One region of the Streptomyces sp. NPDC048191 genome, then DNA from elsewhere that is predicted to be linked to it. Evidence: riboswitches for the same ligand, from Rfam matches in the RefSeq annotation. Region 1 holds a riboswitch; each other region holds the start of a gene.

Region 1 (6,524 bases):
GAGGTCGACGGGGCCCTCGATGTCCCGCACGCACCGGTGGGCCGGCACCCCGTCGACCTCGGCGAGGTCCTCGGGAAAGGCCTTGTTCACGGCGTGCAGCCGGCCGCCGTAGCCCGCGTCGCGGATGTTGCCGAGGACGCTGCGGCCCACCCCGCCGGGCGCACGGCCCACGCCGACGACCGCCACGGAGCCGGGCACGAGCAGCCGCCGTACCGACCGGGCCTCGGCGCGCTGCTCCCGTGCGCGCTGCACGGCGAGGGAGCGGTCGGTCGGCTCGAGATCGAACTCCAGGCGCACGACGCCGTCCTCGAAGCTGCGCTTCTGGGTGTAGCCGGCGTCCGTGAACACCTTGATCATCTTGTTGTTGGCGGGCAGCACCTCGGCGGCGAAACGGCGGATCCCGCGCTCGCGGGCGACGGCCGCGATGTGCTCCAGCAGGGCGGAGGCGACCCCGCGGCCCTGATGGGCGTCCTGCACCAGGAAGGCGACCTCGGCCTCGTCGGCGGGCGAGGACGCGGGCATCCCGTCGGCACCGATGCGGTCATAGCGTACGGTGGCGATGAACTCGCCGCCGATGGTGGCCGCGAGTCCCACCCGGTCCACAAAGTCGTGGTGCGTGAAGCGGTGGACGTCCTTGGCGGAGAGTCTGGGGTACGGCGCGAAGAAGCGGTAGTACTTCGACTCGTCCGAGACCTGCTCGTAGAAGCTGACCAGGCGGTCGGCGTCATCAATGGTGATGGGCCGGATGCGCGCGGTACCCCCGTCGCGCAGCACCACGTCCGCCTCCCAGTGGGCGGGGTACTCGTGCCGGTCCTGCCGGTCCGCCGGGGTCTGCATGGGCCCCAGAGTACGGCTCGCGTACGACAACGTCGCGGGGCAGTCTGTGGGGGACGACACGTCGGATCGAGGCCGCGGTCCGACGCCGCTCGGGGACAGGACGAAGGTCCGATCCGGGCATGCTTCACGATATGGGAAACTGGTCTAGACAACCCTGAAGACTGAAGGGCAGCAACACATGGCTGAGCGCCGCGTCAACGTCGGCTGGGCCGAGGGCCTCCACGCCCGCCCCGCTTCCATCTTCGTCCGAGCCGCCACGGCCGCAGGCGTCCCGGTGACGATCGCCAAGGCTGACGGCAACCCCGTCAACGCGGCCTCCATGCTGGCCGTCCTGGGCCTGGGCGCCCAGGGTGGCGAGGAGATCGTCCTGGCCTCCGACGCCGAGGGCGCGGACGCCGCCCTGGACCGGCTGGCCAAGCTGGTCGCCGAGGGCCTCGAGGAACTGCCCGAGACGGTCTGAACTCCAGCGCACTGACACACCGGAGCCGCGTCGCCCTTTTTCGGGCGGCGCGGCTTCGACTTTCCGGCCCATTGCGCGCACACCGGAATAAGAGGCAGCGGAAATACGGCGCCGCCGAATAACACTTCTTTGTATACGGCGCCCGTGTTAATGCCGGACGCTCGACATGTTTACGGCGTGTTGCGAAGTCCTCACACCTTCGACGGGCCCGGAAAAACGCAGCCGGTGCGCGGCGGTCGCACGCTCGGTGTGCAGCGCCGTGACCGCCCGCGCGCGCTCGCCGTCGCCGCGCGCCACCGCGTCCACGATGGCGCCGTGCTCCGCCCAGGACTCCACCGGGCTGTGCGGCGCGTCCACCGCGTACATCCAGGCGATCTTGTGGCGCAACTGGGTCAGCATCGCGGTCAGCGAGGGGCTGCCGGAGGCCTGGGCGAGCGTCTCGTGGAACCAGCCGCCCAGGGAGCGCAGATCATCGTTGTGCCCCCTCCTGGCCCGCTCCTGGCCCAGCCTGACCAGGCCACGCAGCACCTTCAGATGGGCCTCGGTGCGCCGCTGGGCTGCCCGTGCGGCCCCGAGCGGCTCCAGCAGCAGGCGCATCTCCAGCAGGTCGGCGGCCTCCTGCTCGGTCGGCTCGGCCACGCACGCGCCCGCGTGCCGGCGGGTCACCACGAAGCCCTCGGCCTCCAGGGTGCGCAGGGCCTCGCGGACGGGGACGCGCGAGACGCCGTAGCGGCGGGCGAGGACTTCCTCGGTGAGGCGGCCGCCGCGCTCGTGGACACCCGCGACGATGTCGTCCCGGATCGCCGTGCATACCGAGTGCGCCGGAATGCGCATGACCGACCTCCGCCTTAATCCCCGTGAAACGCCGACGATGGACGCCTGTTCCGTGACTCTATTCCAATGGGCCGGAATTTCCGACGGCGGGCCGGAATCCATGGATATTTTTTGGTCAGCGGCTCGGGGGAACCCGTCGGAAAACGGCGAAAGCCCCGGCTCGGTGAGCCGGGGCCTAGGATGCCGTGCGGGTGTCGGTCAGACGTTCACACCGTGCTTGCGGAGGTAGGCGACGGGGTCCACGTCCGAGCCGTAGTCGGGGGTCGTACGCGCCTCGAAGTGGAGGTGCGGGCCGGTGGTGTTGCCGGTCGAGCCGGACAGGCCGATCTGCTGCCCCGGGGTGACGTGCTGGCCGGCCGTGACACCGATGGACGACAGGTGGCCGTACTGGGTGTACATGCCGTCGGCCATCCTGATCACGATCTGGTTGCCGTACGCGCCGCCCCAGCCGGTGGAGACGACGGTGCCGGAGCCGACCGCGTGCACGGGCGTGCCGCTGGCCGCGTGGAAGTCGATGCCGGTGTGCGAGCCGGAGGACCACAGGGAGCTGCTGGCCTTGTAGCCCGTGGAGACGTACGAGTCCGCTATGGGGGCGACGAAGGCGTTCAGGCGCCTGCGCTCGGCCTCGCGGGCCGCACGGGCCCTGGCCTCGCGGATCTCCTGGGCCCTCTTGGCCGCGGCCTCCTCGGCCGCCTTCTGCTCGGCGACCTGCTTCTGGGCGGCGGCCTGGGCGTCGATCTGCTCGGCGATGTCGTCGCCGACGCTGACCACCGGGGTGAGACCGGTCTGCTCGGCGGTGTTCTCGGCGGCCAGTGCCGGGGAGGCCGCGAGGGTGCCGATGACGCCGGTGGTGGTGAGGGCCGCTATACCGGCCGCCTGAGCGGTGGTGCGCTTGACCCGGCCGGGCTTGCGGTGCTTCCCGGTGGCGCACATGAACGCCATGAAGTGGCTGGTCCTTTCCTTCCCTCTCGCCTACCGGGTTAGCTGACGGGTTCGGAGCAGGAAGGTCTCCTACGGGCACCCACGGCTCGCGCGGGCGCCCGATTCACCCCAGGGACTGCGTGGGTCCCCGGCTCCCCTGGCTCGCGCCGTGCGGGGACTCGGCGATGGCTGTCCGGTGCCGCGGGCGCGGCGTACTGCCTGACGAACAGCCCGGACGACGCTACGGAAGCCTGCTTTCCAACCCCAAACGGATCCGGGCTTTTGTAGCGCATCCCACAGGGCAGACAGGCAACCTCCGGCCCAAATCGGGCATCTGGGGAAGGGAGTGGAACAGCAGGGGCCCTGACGGCCCGTAGGTCGTCAGGGCCCACGCGCGCGTGCGGCCGTCCGGTCGTACGCGGGCGCCGCGGCGGCGGACGTCTACTCGGCCGCCACCACGGTCACTTCACCGATGCCGAGCGCCTCCACCGGCGCCTTGATCTGGGCGGCGTCACCGACGAGGACGGTCACCAGGCGGTCCACCGGGAAGGCGTTCACGGCGGCCGCCGTGGCCTCCACCGTGCCCGTCGCCGCCAGCTGCTGATAGAGCGTCGCCTGGAAGTCGTCGGGCAGGTGCTGCTCGACCTGGTCGGCCAGCGTGCTCGCGACGGCCGCCGCGGTCTCGTACTTCAGCGGCGCCACCCCGACGAGGTTCTGCACGGCCACGTCCCGCTCGGCGTCGGTCAGGCCGTCCGCGGCGAGGACGCGCAGCACCTTCCACAGGTCCTCCAGCGCGGGACCGGTGTTGGGGGTGTCCACGGAGCCGCTGATGGCGAGCATCGAGGCGCCTGTGCCGTCCGGGGCGGAGCGCAGGACCTGCCCGAACGCGCGCACTCCGTAGGTGTAGCCCTTCTCCTCGCGCAGGACGCGGTCCAGGCGCGAGGTGAGGGTGCCGCCGAGGCAGTAGGTGCCGAGCACCTGGGCGGGCCACACACGGTCGTGCCGGTCGGGGCCGACACGGCCGATGAGCAGCTGGGTCTGGACCGCGCCGGGCCGGTCCACGATGACCACGCGCCCGGTGTCGTCGGCGGTCACCGGCGGCACGGGCCGCGGCCGGCCGGGGGTGCCGGTCCAGGCGCCCAGGGTGTCCCCGAGCAGCGCGTCCAGGTCGACGCCGGTGAGGTCGCCGACCACGACCGCGGTGGCCGTGGCGGGGCGGACGTACCGGTCGTAGAAGGCGCGTACGGCGGCGGCGTCGATCTTCTCGACGGTCTCCTCGGTGCCCTGGCGCGGGCGCGACATGCGCGAGGCCGCCGGGAACAGCTCCTTGGAGAGCTCCTTGGCGGCCCGGCGGGAGGGGTTGGCCAGCTCGTGCGGGATCTCGTCCAGGCGGTTGCGGACCAGCCGCTCGACCTCGCTCTCGGCGAAGGCGGGCGCGCGCAGGGCGTCGGCGAGCAGGCCGAGCCCCTTGGCCAGGCGGGAGGCCGGGACCTCCAGGCTGAGCCGGACGCCGGGGTGGTCGGCGTGCGCGTCCAGCGTGGCGCCCGCGCGCTCCAGCTCGGCGGCGAACTCCTCGGCGGAGTGCTTGTCGGTGCCCTCGGAGAAGGCGCGCGCCATGATCGTGGCGACGCCGTCCAGGCCGGCCGGCTCGGCGTCCAGGGGCGCGTCCAGCAGCACCTCGACGGCGACGACCTGCTGGCCGGGGCGGTGGCAGCGCAGCACGGTCAGGCCGTTGTCCAGCGCGGTGCGCTCGGGGGCCGGGAACGCCCACGGCCGGGCCGCGCCGGGCTGCGGCTGGGGGTGGAAGTCCATGGTGGCGAGTTCGGTCACTTGGCCGTCTCCTCGTTCTCGTTACCGGCCTCTACGGTGGCTTCCTGCTCCGGGTCCTCGGGGACGTCGGCGTCCGGGGCCTGCTCCGGGGCCTTCGGTTCGTAGACCAGGACGGCACGGTTGTCGGGCCGCAGGCGGGCCTCGGCGACCTCCCGGACCTCCTCGGGGGTCACCTCCAGGACGCGCTTGACGGCGGTGAGGGCGAGCTGCGGATCACCGAACAGGACGGCGTACCGGCACAGTTCGTCGGCGCGGCCGGCCACCGTGCCCAGCCGGTCCAGCCACTCGCGCTCCAACTGGGCCTGGGCGCGCTCCATCTCCTCGGGCGTGGGGCCCTCCTCGGCGAACCGGGCCAGCTCCTCGTCGATGGCGGCCTCGATGACCGGCACCTCGACGTCACCGGAGGTCTTCACGTCCAGCCAGCCCATGGAGGGCGCGCCGGCCAGGCGCAGCAGGCCGAAGCCCGCCGCGACGGCCGTGCGGTCGCGGCGCACCAGCCGGTTGTAGAGGCGGGAGGACTCGCCGCCGCCGAGGACGGTCAGGGCCAGGTCGGCCGCGTCGCACGCGCGCGTGCCGTCGTGCGGCAGCCGGTAGGCGGCCATCAGCGCGCGCGCCGGGACCTCCTCGACGACGACCTCGCGCTTCTGCTCGCCGATGACGTCGGGCAGGGCGCCGTCGCGCGGCCGGGGCTTGCCGTCGTGGGACGGGATGGACCCGAAGTACTTCTCGATCCAGGCGAGGGTCTGCTTGGGGTCGATGTCGCCGACCACGGAGAGCACCGCGTTGTTCGGCGCGTAGTAGGTGCGGAAGAACTGGCGGGCGTCCTCCAGCGTGGCCGCGTCCAGGTCCGCCATCGAGCCGATCGGCGTGTGGTGGTACGGGTGGCCCTCCGGGTACGACAGCCCGGTCAGCTTCTCGAAGGCGGTGCCGTAGGGCACGTTGTCGTAGCGCTGGCGGCGCTCGTTCTTGACGACGTCCCGCTGGTTCTCCATGGACTCGTCGTCCAGGGCGGCCAGCAGCGAGCCCATGCGGTCGGCCTCCAGCCAGAGGGCGAGCTCCAGCTGGTGGGTGGGCATGGTCTCGAAGTAGTTGGTGCGCTCGAAGCTGGTGGTGCCGTTGAGCGAGCCGCCGGCGCCCTGCACGAGCTCGAAGTGACCGTTGCCCTTGACCTGCGCCGAGCCCTGGAACATCAGGTGCTCGAAAAGGTGAGCCAGGCCGGTACGCCCCTTGACTTCGTGGCGGGAGCCGACGTCGTACCAGAGGCAGACCGCCGCCACCGGGGTCAGGTGGTCCTCGGAGAGCACCACCCGCAGACCGTTGGCCAGCCGGTGCTCGGTCGCAGTCAGGCCCCCGGAGCCTGCCTCGGCTGTGGTCGTGTGACCCATGGGCATGTACATCCCTTCGCGAGCGGAGGCGGTTGTGGAAACCGCGGTTTTCCTGCCGTTCCTGCCACTGTATGCAACGTGTGCGGGGCCCCGGCGAAGTTCCCGCGGGACGTACGCCCACAGCGGATCCCGTAGCCTGCCACGGACCCACCCGGGATGCCGGGAAGTCCGCCGGGACCGGGTCGTGGCACGGGTTGTCAGTGCCTCGGTCCACAATGGTCGGCGTCAGATCCGTCCCACGCTTCAGCAAGGAGCCA
Region 2 (6,524 bases), on a different contig from region 1:
TGCCTTACCTCCGTCGTCGGCGGCGGCTGTCCTCACGCTGGTCCACCAGAGCCGCCATTCTCACCCGAATCGGTGAGGAGTGGTGATTTCCGTGGTGTCCATCTCACCAAATCGTCCATGAGGAAGCGTCAGACCTCGGAGCCAACTCCGTGTACGCCTGCGGTATGACACGTAGGGGCCGCGGCTCCCCCGACCCGTAAGGGTCTCACCGGAACGGACGTGACCGGAAGGGGACGCGCAGGGCCGTACGGCCGCCGGCACCGGCCGGGTGGGTACGGTCCGCGGGCACCGACCGTCCGCCGGCAGACCCGCTCCGCCCAGACGCCCGGTCGACTTGGTCCGGGCGGGTACGGCCCGCGGGCACCCGACCGTCCGCCGGCCGACTCGGTCCGGCCGGGCGTCAGCCGACTCGGGCCGGCCGGGGAGCGGCCGGTGCAGCCGGTGCGGCGTCAGCCGGCGCGGTGCACCACCGCGTCGCACAGTTCCAGCAGCGCCGCCTTGGCGTCGCACTCCCGCAGCGGCGCCAGCGCGGACCGGGCCTCCTCCGCGTACCGGACGGTGTCCCGGCGGGCCTGCTCCAGCGCGGGGTGGGCGCGCAGCGCGGACAGCGCCTCGGCGTGCCGGCCGTCGTCGCTGAGGTCGGAGTCGAGCAGCTCGCACAGCGCGCGGTCCTCGGGGAGGCCGAGCCGGGCCGCCCGCTCGCGCAGCCGGAGCACCGGGAGCGTCGGGATGCCCTCGCGCAGGTCGGTGCCCGGGGTCTTGCCGGACTCGTGGGAGTCGGAAGCGATGTCCAGGACGTCGTCGGCGAGCTGGAAGGCGACCCCGAGCCGCTCGCCGTACTGGGTGAGGACGTCGACGACCGTTTCGTCGGCGCCGGACATCATCGCGCCGAACCGGCAGGACACGGCCACCAGCGAGCCCGTCTTGCCGCCGAGCACGTCGAGGTAGTGCTCGACCGGGTCGCGGCCGTCCGAGGGGCCGGCGGTCTCCAGGATCTGGCCCGTGACCAGCCGCTCGAACGCGAGGGCCTGCACCCGTACCGCCTCGGGGCCGAGGTCGGCGAGGATCTGGGAAGCGCGGGCGAAGAGGAAATCGCCGGTGAGGACCGCGACGGAGTTGCCCCAGCGGGTGTTGGCGCTGTCCACACCGCGCCGCACGGCCGCCTCGTCCATGACGTCGTCGTGGTACAGCGTGGCCAGGTGGGTCAGTTCCACGACGACGGCCGAGGGCACGATGCCCGGCGCGTAGGGGTCGCCGAACTGGGCCGCGAGCATCACGAGCAGCGGCCGGAACCGCTTCCCGCCGGCCCGTACGAGGTGCTGCGCGGCCTCCGTGATGAACGGGACCTCGCTCTTGGTGGCCTCGAGCAAGCCTTCCTCGACAGCCGCCAATCCGGCCTGGACATCGGCTTCCAGAGCCTGGTCCCGCACGCTCAGCCCGAACGGCCCGACGACGGTCACGAGGGGTCTCCTGTCTGCTGGTGTCTGCTGGCGATTACACGGTTTGTCGATAGGTCGCTGCCATCACTCAAGTCAGCGTATCCGGTCCCTGTTCGATCACCGATAGCGCCCACCGGTCCAGCCCGGGCGGTATCGGATCATGACCGGTATGTTTTTGATCAAGTGGTAATAACGCACATTTATCGACTTAACAGGACCCCACACACTTTGTCGCGAACCGAGGAGCGAGCGGAGTAACGCCCGCACCTCGCCTTCGCGCCGCGACGATCATGCACCACGTGCCGACACCCACGGCCGTCGCAGCCAATACGACAACGACCGGCACCGCGTCACAGGTTCCACCGCCCGTCCGATCCACCCAAATCCCCCATGTCCGATTTGAACTGCTTTGCTATTTCGTGAGTTGGGTCACGGTCACCGGCCGGCACCCTGAACCCCCGGTCCGCCGCTCCCGCCGCGCCCCGTCGGCGAGTTGAGGGTTGGCAACCGCAAAGGATCAAGCACCCCATACGGCACAGACCAAGGTCAAATGGTGCGATGTGTGGATCCGGCACTTGTTCCCGACATGTGCTCTCGCATACGTTCCGGGCCAACCGGGCGGACGCCGAATCCTGCCGCCGCCCGCGTGACCCATCGACGAACTCATTCGTACGGCAGGAGCGGGGGACCCAGGTAAGTCGCCGGACCGGACGGCACACGTCGCACCGGAACGGCTAGGGGTGAAGCCGAGCCCATCCAGGGCACGGCCGGGCACCTCCCCGCCCGAACCCGACAGCTCACCTCGCAGGCGACGGAGAGGACTTCCCCATGCCTGCTGCCGCTCAGCCCCGCCCCACCCGGATGAACCGCCTCGTCCGCACCCTCGCCGTCGCCGGCACCGGTGCCGCCGTCCTCGCCCTGCCGCTCATCAGCGCCACCAGCGCCACGGCGGCCACCACCACGGCCACCGCGAAGGCCTCCACCACTCCCGCCGGGTACCCGAACAACCTCGACGGCTGGATCCGCGAGTCGCTCGCGATCATGGCCCAGAAGGGCATCCCGGGCACCTACAACGGCATCTACCGCAACATCATCCGGGAGTCCTCCGGCAACCCGAACGCCATCAACCTCTGGGACTCCAACGCCGCCAAGGGCATCCCGTCCAAGGGCCTGCTCCAGGTGATCGACCCGACCTTCAACACGTACCACGTGGCCGGCACCGCCTTCGACCCTTACGACCCGGTCGCCAACATCACCGCGGCCTGCAACTACGCCGCCGCGCGGTACGGCTCGATCGACAACGTCTTCAGCGCGTACTGATCGTCCCGCTCCCGCGGACCGGCACGACACCGGCCGTCCCGCACGCACCCACACCTGACGGACGGGGGCGTGCCGGACGGCCGCCGCGCATCCACCGGGCCCCGCACGGCGGGGCCCGGGCCCCGGGCGCCTACTGATGTGCCGGTCAGTCGGTCGGGAACAGTCTTTCGAGGACGACGGCGATGCCGTCGTCCTCGTTCGACAAGGTGATCTCATCGGCCACCGCCTTCAGTTCAGGGTGCGCGTTGGCCATGGCGACCCCGTACCCGGCCCACTCGAACATCGGGATGTCGTTGGGCATGTCGCCGAACGCCAGGGCCCGCGCCGCGGTGATCCCGAGCCGCTCGGCGGCCAGCGCGAGACCGGCCGCCTTGGTCACCCCGGACGGCTGGAGCTCCACGGTCCCCGGCCCCGACATGGTGACCGTCGCCAGCGAGCCCACCACCGAGCGCGCCACGGCCGCCAACTCGTCGTCGGACAGGGTGGCGTGCCGCAACAGCACCTTGCTGATCGGCGCGCACCACAGGTCGTCGCGCCGGCCGACCCGGACCGCGGGCAGGGTCGGGTGCGGCATCAGATAGCCGGGCTCGATGAGCGTGAGCCCGTCGACACCGTCCTGGTCGACGGCGGCATAGACCTGCCCCACCTCCGCCTCGATCTTGCCGAGCGCGGTCTCGGCCAGCTCCCGGTCCAGCCGGACCGACCACAGCAGCCGGCCGGCCGCGGCGTCGTAGACCTGTGCGCCCTGCCCGCACACCGCGAGCCCCGTGCAGCCCAGGAGCTCCAGGAGGGGCCGTACCCGCGGGGCCGGGCGGCCCGTCACGACCAGATGCCGGACACCGGCCCGCGCCACCCGCCCGAGCGCGGCGAGCGACCGGTCGGAGACGGTGTCGTCGCCGCGCAGCAGCGTTCCGTCCAAGTCGGTGGCGATCAGTGCGTACGCGGGGGAGGCTGCCATGATCAGAGAATACGGATCCCACGCCGCGCCGACTCACCTTGTCGCCCTGCGCACTTACGTACTGATCGCCCCCAAGTGCCCCTCGTCGAGCCGCTGATGGCGATGCCGGCGGTGAGGCGGTGGGTCCGGCGCCGGCTCCCGGTAGCGGTCGGCGGACCGGTCGCTGCCGGGATGCGCCGGACGCCGACGGGCCCCGCTCAGCCGTGCGCCGCCGCCAGGTGTTTCGCCAGTCGCGGCGAGGCGAACTCCGTACCGCAGACGAAGCGCATCACCGGGCCGTACGACGACGCCGCCGGCAGTCCGGTGAAGTACAGGCCGGGGACGGACGAGACATAACCGGGGCCGAGCTTCGGCGCGCCGCGGCTCACCGCGAGCCGGGTGCGCAGTTCGTGGCCGAGGAAGTCCATCGCCGCGATGTCGACGCGGTAGCCGGTGGCGGCGATGACGTGGTCGGCGGTGAGCCGCTCGGTGTGCCCGCCGTGGGTCCGTACGGTGAGGACGGGGCTGCCGTCGGGCGCCTCGGCGGCCATGACCCGGTCGACGTCCTGCACCTGCACGGCGCTCTCGAAGCGCTCGCGCAGCCACCAGGCGCCGAGCGGTCCGAGGACCCGGCGGACCAGGTAGTGGCGGGTGGCCTCGGGCAGATAGCGGTAGGGGTGCGGGTAGTAGCTGAGCGCCCACAGCGACCAGGCGTTGCCGAAGGGGGACTCGGGACGCAGCTTCGGCTGGTTCCAGGGCGGGGCGCCGAAGGCGACGCGCCCGCGGCCGCGCGCGACCACACGCACGCGTGCCCCCGCCTCGGCGGCGAGCGCCGCCGTCTCCAGCGCGGACTGGCCCGCGCCGATCACGATCAGCTCCTTGCCGGCGAACCGCCCCAGGTCGTGGTGCTGGGAGCTGTGCGAGAGGGGGCCCGTGGGCGCCGGTCCGTCGGCCGCGGCCCCCGCGAGCTCCGCCGGCAGGTGCGCCAGGCCGGACAGCCCGGTGGCGACGACGACGGCACACGCGGTGAACAGCTCCCCGGAGTCCAGCTTCAGTTCGAAGCCGCCGCTCTTGTCGCGGTCGACGGAGACGACCCGCACCTGCTCCAGGCCGGGCACCAGCTTCTGCTGGAACCACTCGCCGTAGGCGATGAACGTCTCCACCGGGATGATGTCCTCGTCGGTCACCAGGCGGCGGGTCCCGGCCGCGTCGCAGTAGTCGGCGAGGGTGTGGCCGGGCTGCGGGCAGTCGAAGTTCGAGGCGACGGGCGTCGACTTCAGGAGCATGCCCTCGGGCATGTGGTCACGCCAGCTGACCATGGGGTCGCCGAAGACGCGGACGGGGATGCCGCGCGCCCGCAGATGGGCGGCGGTGGACAGGCCGAACGGCCCGGCCCCGATGACTACAACCGGTCGAGTCACGAAGTCCCTCCCCAGGACATGGTGCGCCACTCGCTGGTGGCCTTGCCTACTTCGTGGAGGTGCCACTGCCGCGGCGGTTGGTCCGCCACAGCTGATAGAGGTGCTTCGCGCCCGGGCGCACGAAGCGGGCGAGCATCGTGAGGAACGGCAGCGGGTCGTCACCCGCGAGCCAGGCCAGCTCCGTCCCGCTCGCCCTGGCCGGCGCGTGCGGCGTCGTATAGCCGCTGCGGCGGTAGGCGAGGAGGGCGGGGAGGTCGATGTTCTCCACGACGTAGCGGTGGCCGGCGCGCTGTTCCCCCTCCGGAACGGGACGGCCGGTCAGGCTCAGGTGCATGGCGCGCACGACGTCCACGCCCGACTCGTTCTCGAAGAGCCGGAACTGGGCGCCCATGCGGGGGTTGAAGTCGAGGAGCTTGTACTGTCCGTCGCGCCGGTCGAAGCGCAGGTCCAGGTCGATGATGCCGCTGTAGCCGATCTGTTTGATGAAACGTGCGGCGAGGTCGGCGAGTTCCGGGTTGTCGACGACGTACGCGTTAGCCGTCATGCCGGCGTGCGGCGGCCACGAGCGGACCTTGACGCCGGTGAACAGCGCGAGCGGGCTCGCGTCCTGGTCGAAGCAGGCGTGCACGATCCAGTCCTCGGCCTGTTCGCGCGGCAGGTACTCCTGGAGGATCACGCCCGGCCGCGCGCCCCAGTCGCGGGCGAGGGTGAGCAGACCCTCGCGGGTGGCGATCCTCGTGGTGCCGTTGACGGCGGGCCGTTCGCGCCGGACGAATGCCTCGCGGTTCTTGGCCACCACCGGGAAGCGGGCCGTGTCGGCGAAGGCGACGATGTCCTCGTACGACTCCGGGAACGCCGACGCGGGAGCCGCGATGCCGTGCTCCACGCACAGTTCGTACAGACCCTGCTTGCTGGCGAGGCGGCGCGGCAGCGCGGGATCGACGCGCGGAAAGAGGAAGGACCCGGCCAGCTCGTCCTGGTGCTCGGCGATCAGTACGGCGGCCTCCTCGTCCGTCGGGACGAGGACGGTGGGGCGGCCGATCCGGCGGCCGATCCGCAGCAGTCCCCCGACCAGGTGGCCGGGGTCCTCCGCGCCGGTCGTCGGCCACACGAAGGCCTTCTTCAGATAGCGCGACGAGGCCGCGGGCGTGTACGCGTCCTCGGTGATGGCGTACATGGGCACGCCGAGCCGCCCCAGGCTGCGGATCGCGCCGACTCCGCCGTGGTGCAGCGGATAATCGCCGAACTTGACGATCAGCCCTGGTACGTCCCGGTCCGCCTCGAACGGCACACCGACGGTGTCTCCGGCCACGGGTCCCCCCACGTGTCCCCCCAATGGAACGGACCCACCCCGTCCGTGTCCCCAAAGGACGCTAAGCCGGAATTGCCGCCTCCGACAAGGCCTAT
Region 3 (6,524 bases), on a different contig from region 1:
CGCGGGTTGAGGAAGGCCTGACCGAGGTTGCCCCTGCTGCCTGCGTACGTCAGTGCGTCGAGCACGGTGACCTGTTCGATGTCGCCGGCGCCGAGCATGCGCCTGACGAAGTGAGAGCCGATGAATCCGGCGCCGCCGGTGACCAGCAGCTTCATAGGTGCCTCCGGTGAGCATGACCGGACGGCGGCATGGGTGTGCCACACGTTGGGGACCGGTCGAGGAGACGCCCGGCTGTTGCCGGGTGCGGTCCCACCATGGCCGCCCGCAGGCCAGGCTGGGCCAAGCCGATGTCGATCGGCACGCCATGTGCGGACCACGCACACGGCGTGCATCCGCGCGCCCTCGCCAGGCGTCGACAGCTTCGCTAGGTTCTCCACCACCCGCCCGGGGGAGGTGCCCATGGGCGCAGAAGAGATCGGCGCAGTCTTACGCGGCGCCCGCTGCGCCGCACGGCTCACGCAAGCCGAAGTCGGAAAGGCCTGCGGCTACTCGGCGTCGGCGGTCTCCCGAATCGAGTCCGGGAAACTGCACGTCGACTACCCAACCCTGCTGCGGTTCGCAGTCTTCCTGCGGATCCCACCTCACCAGCTCCGTGCGTCCGCCGTACCGAGCATGAGCAATATCGCTACGGTGGCCGAAGGTTGCCAGCCGGACGAGGAGGATGCGGTGCGTCGTAGGGAGCTGCTGACGGGAGTGGTGGCAGCAGGAGCGACGGCCTTCGTCGGCGCCGGCCCCGCCGCCGCCACGGCGTCCCCGATCTGGACGTGGCCCTGTTCCGGCTGCCGCAGGCGGCGCCGATGCCACTTCCTCGGCTGGTCGCGCAGGTCGCTGCCGCGCGCCGGGATTACTGCGCCACCCAGTACACACGCCTCGGGCAGGCACTGCCTGCGCTGATCGCGGCAGCGGAGGCGACCCGAGACGTATCGAAAGGCCAGGCCCGGGACGAGGCGAACCTGGCGCTGGCCCGCTCCTACGTGCTGGCCGCCGAACTCGCCAACAAGCAGCACTCGGACTCGGCGTGGGTGGCCGCCGACCGCGCGCTGTCGGCCGCACGCTCCAGCAGCATTCCGGTCGCCGTCGGCGAGGCGTCCCGGCAGCTGGCGATCGCCATGCGCCGCTCGGGCCGCTCCACGGCCGCGGTGAGCCTGCTCACCAAGGAGGCCGCCGACTTGGACCCAGCTCACGCCCAGACCGCCGCGGTCCGTACGACCCTGCTCCTGACCGGCGCTTACTCGGCAGCCACTGGCCAGGACCGGACGACCGCGCTGGCCCTGATGGAAGAGGCCGGAGAGGAAGTCGACCGCAGGCCAGCTGTGGAGGGCCTGTTCACCGTGGAGGCCACCCGCGCACAGGTGGACGCGTACCGGATCAGCGTGCTGAACGCCCTCGGCACCCCGGACGAGGGCGTCGACATCGCGGCCGGGCTGGACGTCGACCGCATGCCGACGGCGGAGCGACGCGCGCGGGCGTGGACCGACATCGCACGCATGTGGAACGCGCTCGGCGACGCATCGCAGACGTTCGCTGCCCTGCAGCGCGTCGAACAGGAGGGACCGCAAGAGGTTCGCCGGCCCGCCCTGCGCGCGCTGACGGCCGGCCTTCTGTACGGGCCAACCCGAATCGAAGGGGTGCGCGAGTTCGCGAAGCGCACTGGAGCAATGGCTGGCTGAAAAACGAAACTGCCCCCGCTGCCGAAGCAGCGGGGGCAGCTCGATCAGTCGGTTTCGTCTTCGGTGGCCAGTCCGGCTCGCGGAACAGGCCCTCGTCGGCGTCGACGGCGGAGGCCCGGATTTATCTGGTGTTCAGTCGCACCGAGGAGCCGACGGGCGAACCCACTGGCCGGGCCGCACGTGTACGTCACGCCGCCGTAAGTGAACGACCAGTCCGCGGGCGGGCTGCCATCCTTCCCATCACGGCCGGCCTGGCCGTGCGGCCCAGCGGGCCGGAGGGACCCTGCGGTCCCGCAGGCCCAACTGACCCTGCGGGGCCGCAGGTGCCCGGCGCGCCCGGCTCGCAGGACGCTCCTGCCTGGACGGGCCATGAGGGTCCTTTCACCAGTGGCCAGGTCGTCCTGGACATGCGAGAAGCCCCTGAAGGTCGCGGGGGGGGTGAGGGTGTGCGGCTCAGCCCTGGCCGGGCCTGTCGCCGACGTAGAGGTGCAGTTCCTCGCGGTGCGCCCCGGAGCGCGGCCTCGATGACGGCCGCGTGCCGGGCCGCGACGCGGCGGGCACGGGAGTGCGCCGACCCGGCCAGCGGCACCCAAAGGGCGTCCGCGAGCAGGTGAGGCCACACCTGGGCCCACGTGGACGCGATCCCGGCCACTACGTGCGCTCCGGCCAGACCACGTCCCGCCCTTGAGCGTGGCCTCCGCCCACCCGCACGCGCAGTAGCGGAACGGGCTGCCGGGCGTGGCGGCATCCGGGCAATCCGGGGAGCCGGCCTGCTCGCCGCCGTCATCGGGCGAACACCCACCGGCGGCCAGCGGGTGGACGAGCTGCCCCGTGAGATTGAGCACGCACAGGCCGACGCGGTTGGGGTCCTGCGGATCAACCTCTGTGATGATCGCGGCTCGACATGCGGACGAGAACGTTTAGGTGCCAGCACTATGTACGTCCTGTACATTTTTTACAGACGCCGAGCCCAACCCGAGGCCGTGCGATGAGAAGGGGTATGCCCATGTCCCGAGCGTCCGCCCGACATGTCCTTCCAGAGTTCACCGAGCGCACCAGCAGCGGCGCCCGCACGCTCGACCCCTACGGCAAGCTCTTCGAGGACCGGATCGTCTTCCTCGGCACCCCGCTGGACGACGCGGCCGCGAACGACGTGATGGCTCAGTTCATGTACCTCGAACACGCCGCCCCGGAGCGGGACATCACGCTGTACGTCAACTCCCCCGGCGGTTCGTTCAGCGCACTGACCGCCGTCTACGACACGATGCGCTACGTCAGTTGCGACGTGGCCACCTACTGCCTGGGCCAGGCCGCGTCCCAGGCGGCGCTGCTGATCGCGGCCGGCACGCCGGGCAAGCGGTTCGCCCTGCCCGGAGCGCGCCTGGTGATCTCCCAGCCCCAGCTGGCCGAACCGGTGCAGGGACAGCCCAGCGACCTGCTCATCGAGGCCGAGGAGTTGACCCGGGTCCGCGCCGTGACGGAGGAGATGCTCGTACGGCACACCCGGCGCACGGCCGAGCAGGTCCACCGCGACCTGGAACGGGACTTGGTGCTGGACGCCCCCGCGGCCGTGGACTACGGGCTGGTGGACGGCATCGTACTCAGCCGGCGGAGCATGCCCGGCGCACCGGACGCGAGGTGAGCCGCCGATGCTGCCGGAGTTGCCGCCGCTGCCCGCGCTGACGCGCGCCGAGGGCGATCTGATCGACCGTTACCTGGAGGCGGTCGACCTGCTGGGCCGCATCAATCCCGCGCACGACGGGGACACCTATCGCGGACTGCGCGCGGCCCAGGCCCTGGTGCGCAAGGCCGCAGAGCTGCGTGACGCCCTCGCGTTGATGCACCGGCGGGGCGAGACGGAGCTGCACGGTGACACGCTGGCACGGGCCTTGCGGGTGCTGGACGGCCGGCGTCGTGCCGCGCGCGTCGCGCTCCCGCCCGACGGTGACGGCTGATCCGGACACCGGAACCGGCCGGGCGGACCGTGCTGTCGACAGCCGCCGCTCGGACCGGACTTGAAACGGCCCGAACGACGTACCGCCGACCGGTGTATATCCGGATCGTTTTTCGGGCCTCCCGACTTGCGCACCGCGCCGTCGCACGCACCGGAAGAACACGCTCCGCCCCAGGTCCGGGGCTACGACCGGGACCTGACGGCGCCTCGAACACGACACTGTCCACCCGAACGGGTGAGTGGTGAGTAACGCCACAAATCCCCGGATGCATTGGGATTTTCCGACAGTCATGAGTGAAGATCCCTGTCCGACGACAAGCCCCCGCCACCGCGGCGGGGCGGTCCGGGCGGACGCCGAGTCCTGCCGCCGCCCGGATGACCGGTCGACAGGAGTGGATCGGCAGGAGTGGAGGACCCGAGCAAGACGGGTCGCCGGGACGGACGTTCGTCTGTACGTCGCAGACGGCCGGAGGTTCCGAGCAGCCCTTGGGGTGAAGCCGCGGCAACGCGGCCGGGCAACTTCGCCAGCCCGAATCCGACAGGTCATCCTTCACAGGCGGCTGACGAAGGGTTGCGCATGACTGCGCTCAATCGTGTCCCGTCACTCATGGCCCGGGCCGGCACGGCCTCGGCTCTCACCCTCGCCGCCGTCGGCGGCTCGATCACGGTCCCCGGTCTCGCCACCGAGGCCTCGGCCGCCGGCGTCGCCGCGAAAGCGCTGCAGGTGGCGGCCTCCAAGAAGGGCGCCCCGTACCAGTACGGGGCCACCGGGCCGCGCAGGTTCGACTGCTCGGGGCTCACGCTCTACTCGTTCAAGAAGGCGGGCAAGCGCCTGCCGCGTACCGCCGCCGCGCAGTACAACAGGACGCACCACATCTCCGCCGGCCGCCGCAAGGCCGGTGACCTGGTGTTCTTCCACTCGGGTTCGTACGTCTACCACGTCGGCATCTACGCCGGTCACGGGAAGATCTGGCACGCGCCGAGGACCGGGGACGTGGTGAGGCTCCAGAAGATCTGGACCAGGAGCGTCTGGTACGGCCGGGTCAGCTGACCTGACGTCAGGTAAGGAGCGGCTCCAGCAGCAGGGCCGCTCCCAGCACCGTCAGCGCCACCCCGGTGCCCGCCTGGAGCCCACGGGCGGCCCGGGGCCGGCGCAACCACCTGGCCAGCCGGTCCACCAGCGGCGTCACCATCTGGAACCGCACCAGTGCCGGCGCGCACACGATCACCGCGAGCAGCAGCGTCCGGGGCAGCGCGTGCCCCCCTGCGGGCTCGCCGGTGGCCGTGGCGGAGGCCGGCTCGATCACCCGGGCCGTCGACCGGCTCGGCAACACCCCGCCCGCGCTGTCCCAGCAGCTGGCCAAGCCGGAGCGGGGGGCGGGCACGGCTCTGCTGGGGCGTCATCACCGCGGGGCCCGGCCGGCCGAGGCCGGCGAGGTGCTGGTGGCGCGGGTCTGGGGGCACCTCCCGCGCCTTCGAGGCAGGGAGGGAGGGGCCTCGACGGGCTGGACCGGGCCCGGGCACGCACTGGCGCGGCTGACCGGCCTGACGGGCGGCGCGCTGAGGCGCGGCACCTTCCCGACCGCCGGCGAGATGGGCCTGGCGCTGACCCACACCTACCACCCGGCCGAGGTCTCGCCGGTGCCGTCGTCGGTGCGTCCGGAGGACGTCCTGGTGGCGGAACTGGTCCTGGTGACCGCGCCGGGACACGCCCTGAGCAGCGTCTCGTCCCGGCTGCCGCTGACGGAGCCGGCCGGAGAGCCACTGATCGGCAAGGCACCGCAGCATGCGGCCCGCCGGGAGATCGAGGCCCTGCTCTCCGCCGTGGGCGCCACGCCGTCGCTACGGGTGCCGACGCCCGGGTACGCCGTGGTGTGCGCGCGGGGCTGGGCGGGGACGTCGTACTGGAGATGGTGGCCCGCACCGCGGCCACACCCGTCGGCGTACGCCCCCTGGAGGCGGGTCGCCTGCACCGGACGATCTCGGTGGCCTACCGACCGGACGAGACGACCCCGGCCGCGGGCGCCTTCCGGGCGCTGCTGCGAGGGGCCTTCGGCCGGGCCGCACGCCAGGGCCGGTCCGGGGTGCTACGGCGGGTCCGGAGTGCGGTCGTGGCCGGCCGCTCCGGCGCTGTCGGCTTCGCTGGAAGGGGGAGCGCCCCATCGCGGCGGGGTCGCGTTCGGGAACAGCCCCACGCCCCTGTGGGGCACCGCCGGTACCGGCTCCGCCGGGGCCGCCCAAGGGAGTTCGATGGAGACCGTCTTGCCGCCCTCGCGGGTGGGCCGGACGCGGAGTCTGCCACCGCACTCCGCGGTCAGCCAGCGGATGATGACCATGCCGCGACCGTTGTCCTGCTGGACGGCGGCGGGCAGTCTCTTCGGAAAGCGCGGATGACTGTCCGTGACGCCGATGCGCAGGTGTTCGTCACGGTCCAGCGCGATGTCGACCGTGAAGGTGGGTGACTGGCCGAAGGTGTGCTGTACGGCGTTCGTGGCGAGTTCGGAGACGATGAGCCGCACGGTGTCGGCTGTTTCGGTGTCCGACGGCAGGCCCCACTCCGCGAGCGTGCTCACGACATAGGTGCGGGCGGCGGAGACCGAGGCGGGATCGCTCGGCAGAGTGACGGATGCTTCCAGATGGTCTGCCATGGCGACGTCGTCCCTTTCCCACGGGACCGCAGTCCGACACGGAGCGGATGGTTCGAGTACGGTCCCGGACTGGTGCTTGCTCGTCAGCCTGCCATCACCGGGCGGTCACGGGGAGCGATCCACCAAGATATGCATATATCTGTCGCTCGATGCGGTGAACTCTACGACGCGAGACCGTATTTGGGCGGCCCGGAAGGAGTAGGAGGAGCCCATGCAGAACGGGCCGGCAGTGCGCCGCCGCAAACTGGGCGC

What was found. A riboswitch is a leader RNA that binds a small molecule or an ion and turns the genes downstream of it on or off. The one in region 1 is predicted to bind cyclic di-AMP.
Region 2: it holds a riboswitch for cyclic di-AMP, as region 1 does, so the genes downstream of both, AB0D93_RS25840 (transglycosylase SLT domain-containing protein) here and AB0D93_RS28210 (M23 family metallopeptidase) in region 1, are expected to answer to the same signal.
Region 3: it holds a riboswitch for cyclic di-AMP, as region 1 does, so the genes downstream of both, AB0D93_RS23295 (C40 family peptidase) here and AB0D93_RS28210 (M23 family metallopeptidase) in region 1, are expected to answer to the same signal.

Annotation. Positions count from the first base shown of each region.
Region 1 is NZ_JBEZMO010000020.1:39,995-46,518, forward strand. It holds gene AB0D93_RS28195 (GNAT family N-acetyltransferase) at 1-837, opposite strand, end outside; gene AB0D93_RS28200 (HPr family phosphocarrier protein) at 1,016-1,297, shown strand; gene AB0D93_RS28205 (GntR family transcriptional regulator) at 1,445-2,131, opposite strand; gene AB0D93_RS28210 (M23 family metallopeptidase) at 2,330-3,073, opposite strand; cyclic di-AMP (ydaO/yuaA leader) riboswitch at 3,086-3,247, opposite strand; gene AB0D93_RS28215 (pitrilysin family protein) at 3,494-4,882, opposite strand; gene AB0D93_RS28220 (pitrilysin family protein) at 4,879-6,273, opposite strand.
Region 2 is NZ_JBEZMO010000017.1:37,287-43,810, forward strand. It holds gene AB0D93_RS25835 (polyprenyl synthetase family protein) at 450-1,460, opposite strand; cyclic di-AMP (ydaO/yuaA leader) riboswitch at 2,085-2,263, shown strand; gene AB0D93_RS25840 (transglycosylase SLT domain-containing protein) at 2,268-2,759, shown strand; gene AB0D93_RS25845 (HAD family hydrolase) at 2,905-3,717, opposite strand; gene AB0D93_RS25850 (FAD-dependent oxidoreductase) at 3,915-5,117, opposite strand; gene AB0D93_RS25855 (ATP-grasp domain-containing protein) at 5,164-6,408, opposite strand.
Region 3 is NZ_JBEZMO010000014.1:151,967-158,490, reverse strand. It holds gene rfbB (dTDP-glucose 4,6-dehydratase) at 1-155, opposite strand, end outside; gene AB0D93_RS23315 (helix-turn-helix transcriptional regulator) at 121-894, shown strand; gene AB0D93_RS23310 (XRE family transcriptional regulator) at 798-1,670, shown strand; gene AB0D93_RS23305 (ATP-dependent Clp protease proteolytic subunit) at 2,677-3,312, shown strand; gene AB0D93_RS23300 (hypothetical protein) at 3,320-3,625, shown strand; cyclic di-AMP (ydaO/yuaA leader) riboswitch at 4,061-4,199, shown strand; gene AB0D93_RS23295 (C40 family peptidase) at 4,202-4,675, shown strand; partial or broken gene AB0D93_RS23290 (LysE family translocator) at 4,683-4,877, opposite strand; partial or broken gene AB0D93_RS23285 (LysR family transcriptional regulator) at 4,849-5,690, shown strand; gene AB0D93_RS23280 (ATP-binding protein) at 5,712-6,272, opposite strand; gene AB0D93_RS23275 (helix-turn-helix transcriptional regulator) at 6,484-6,524, shown strand, end outside.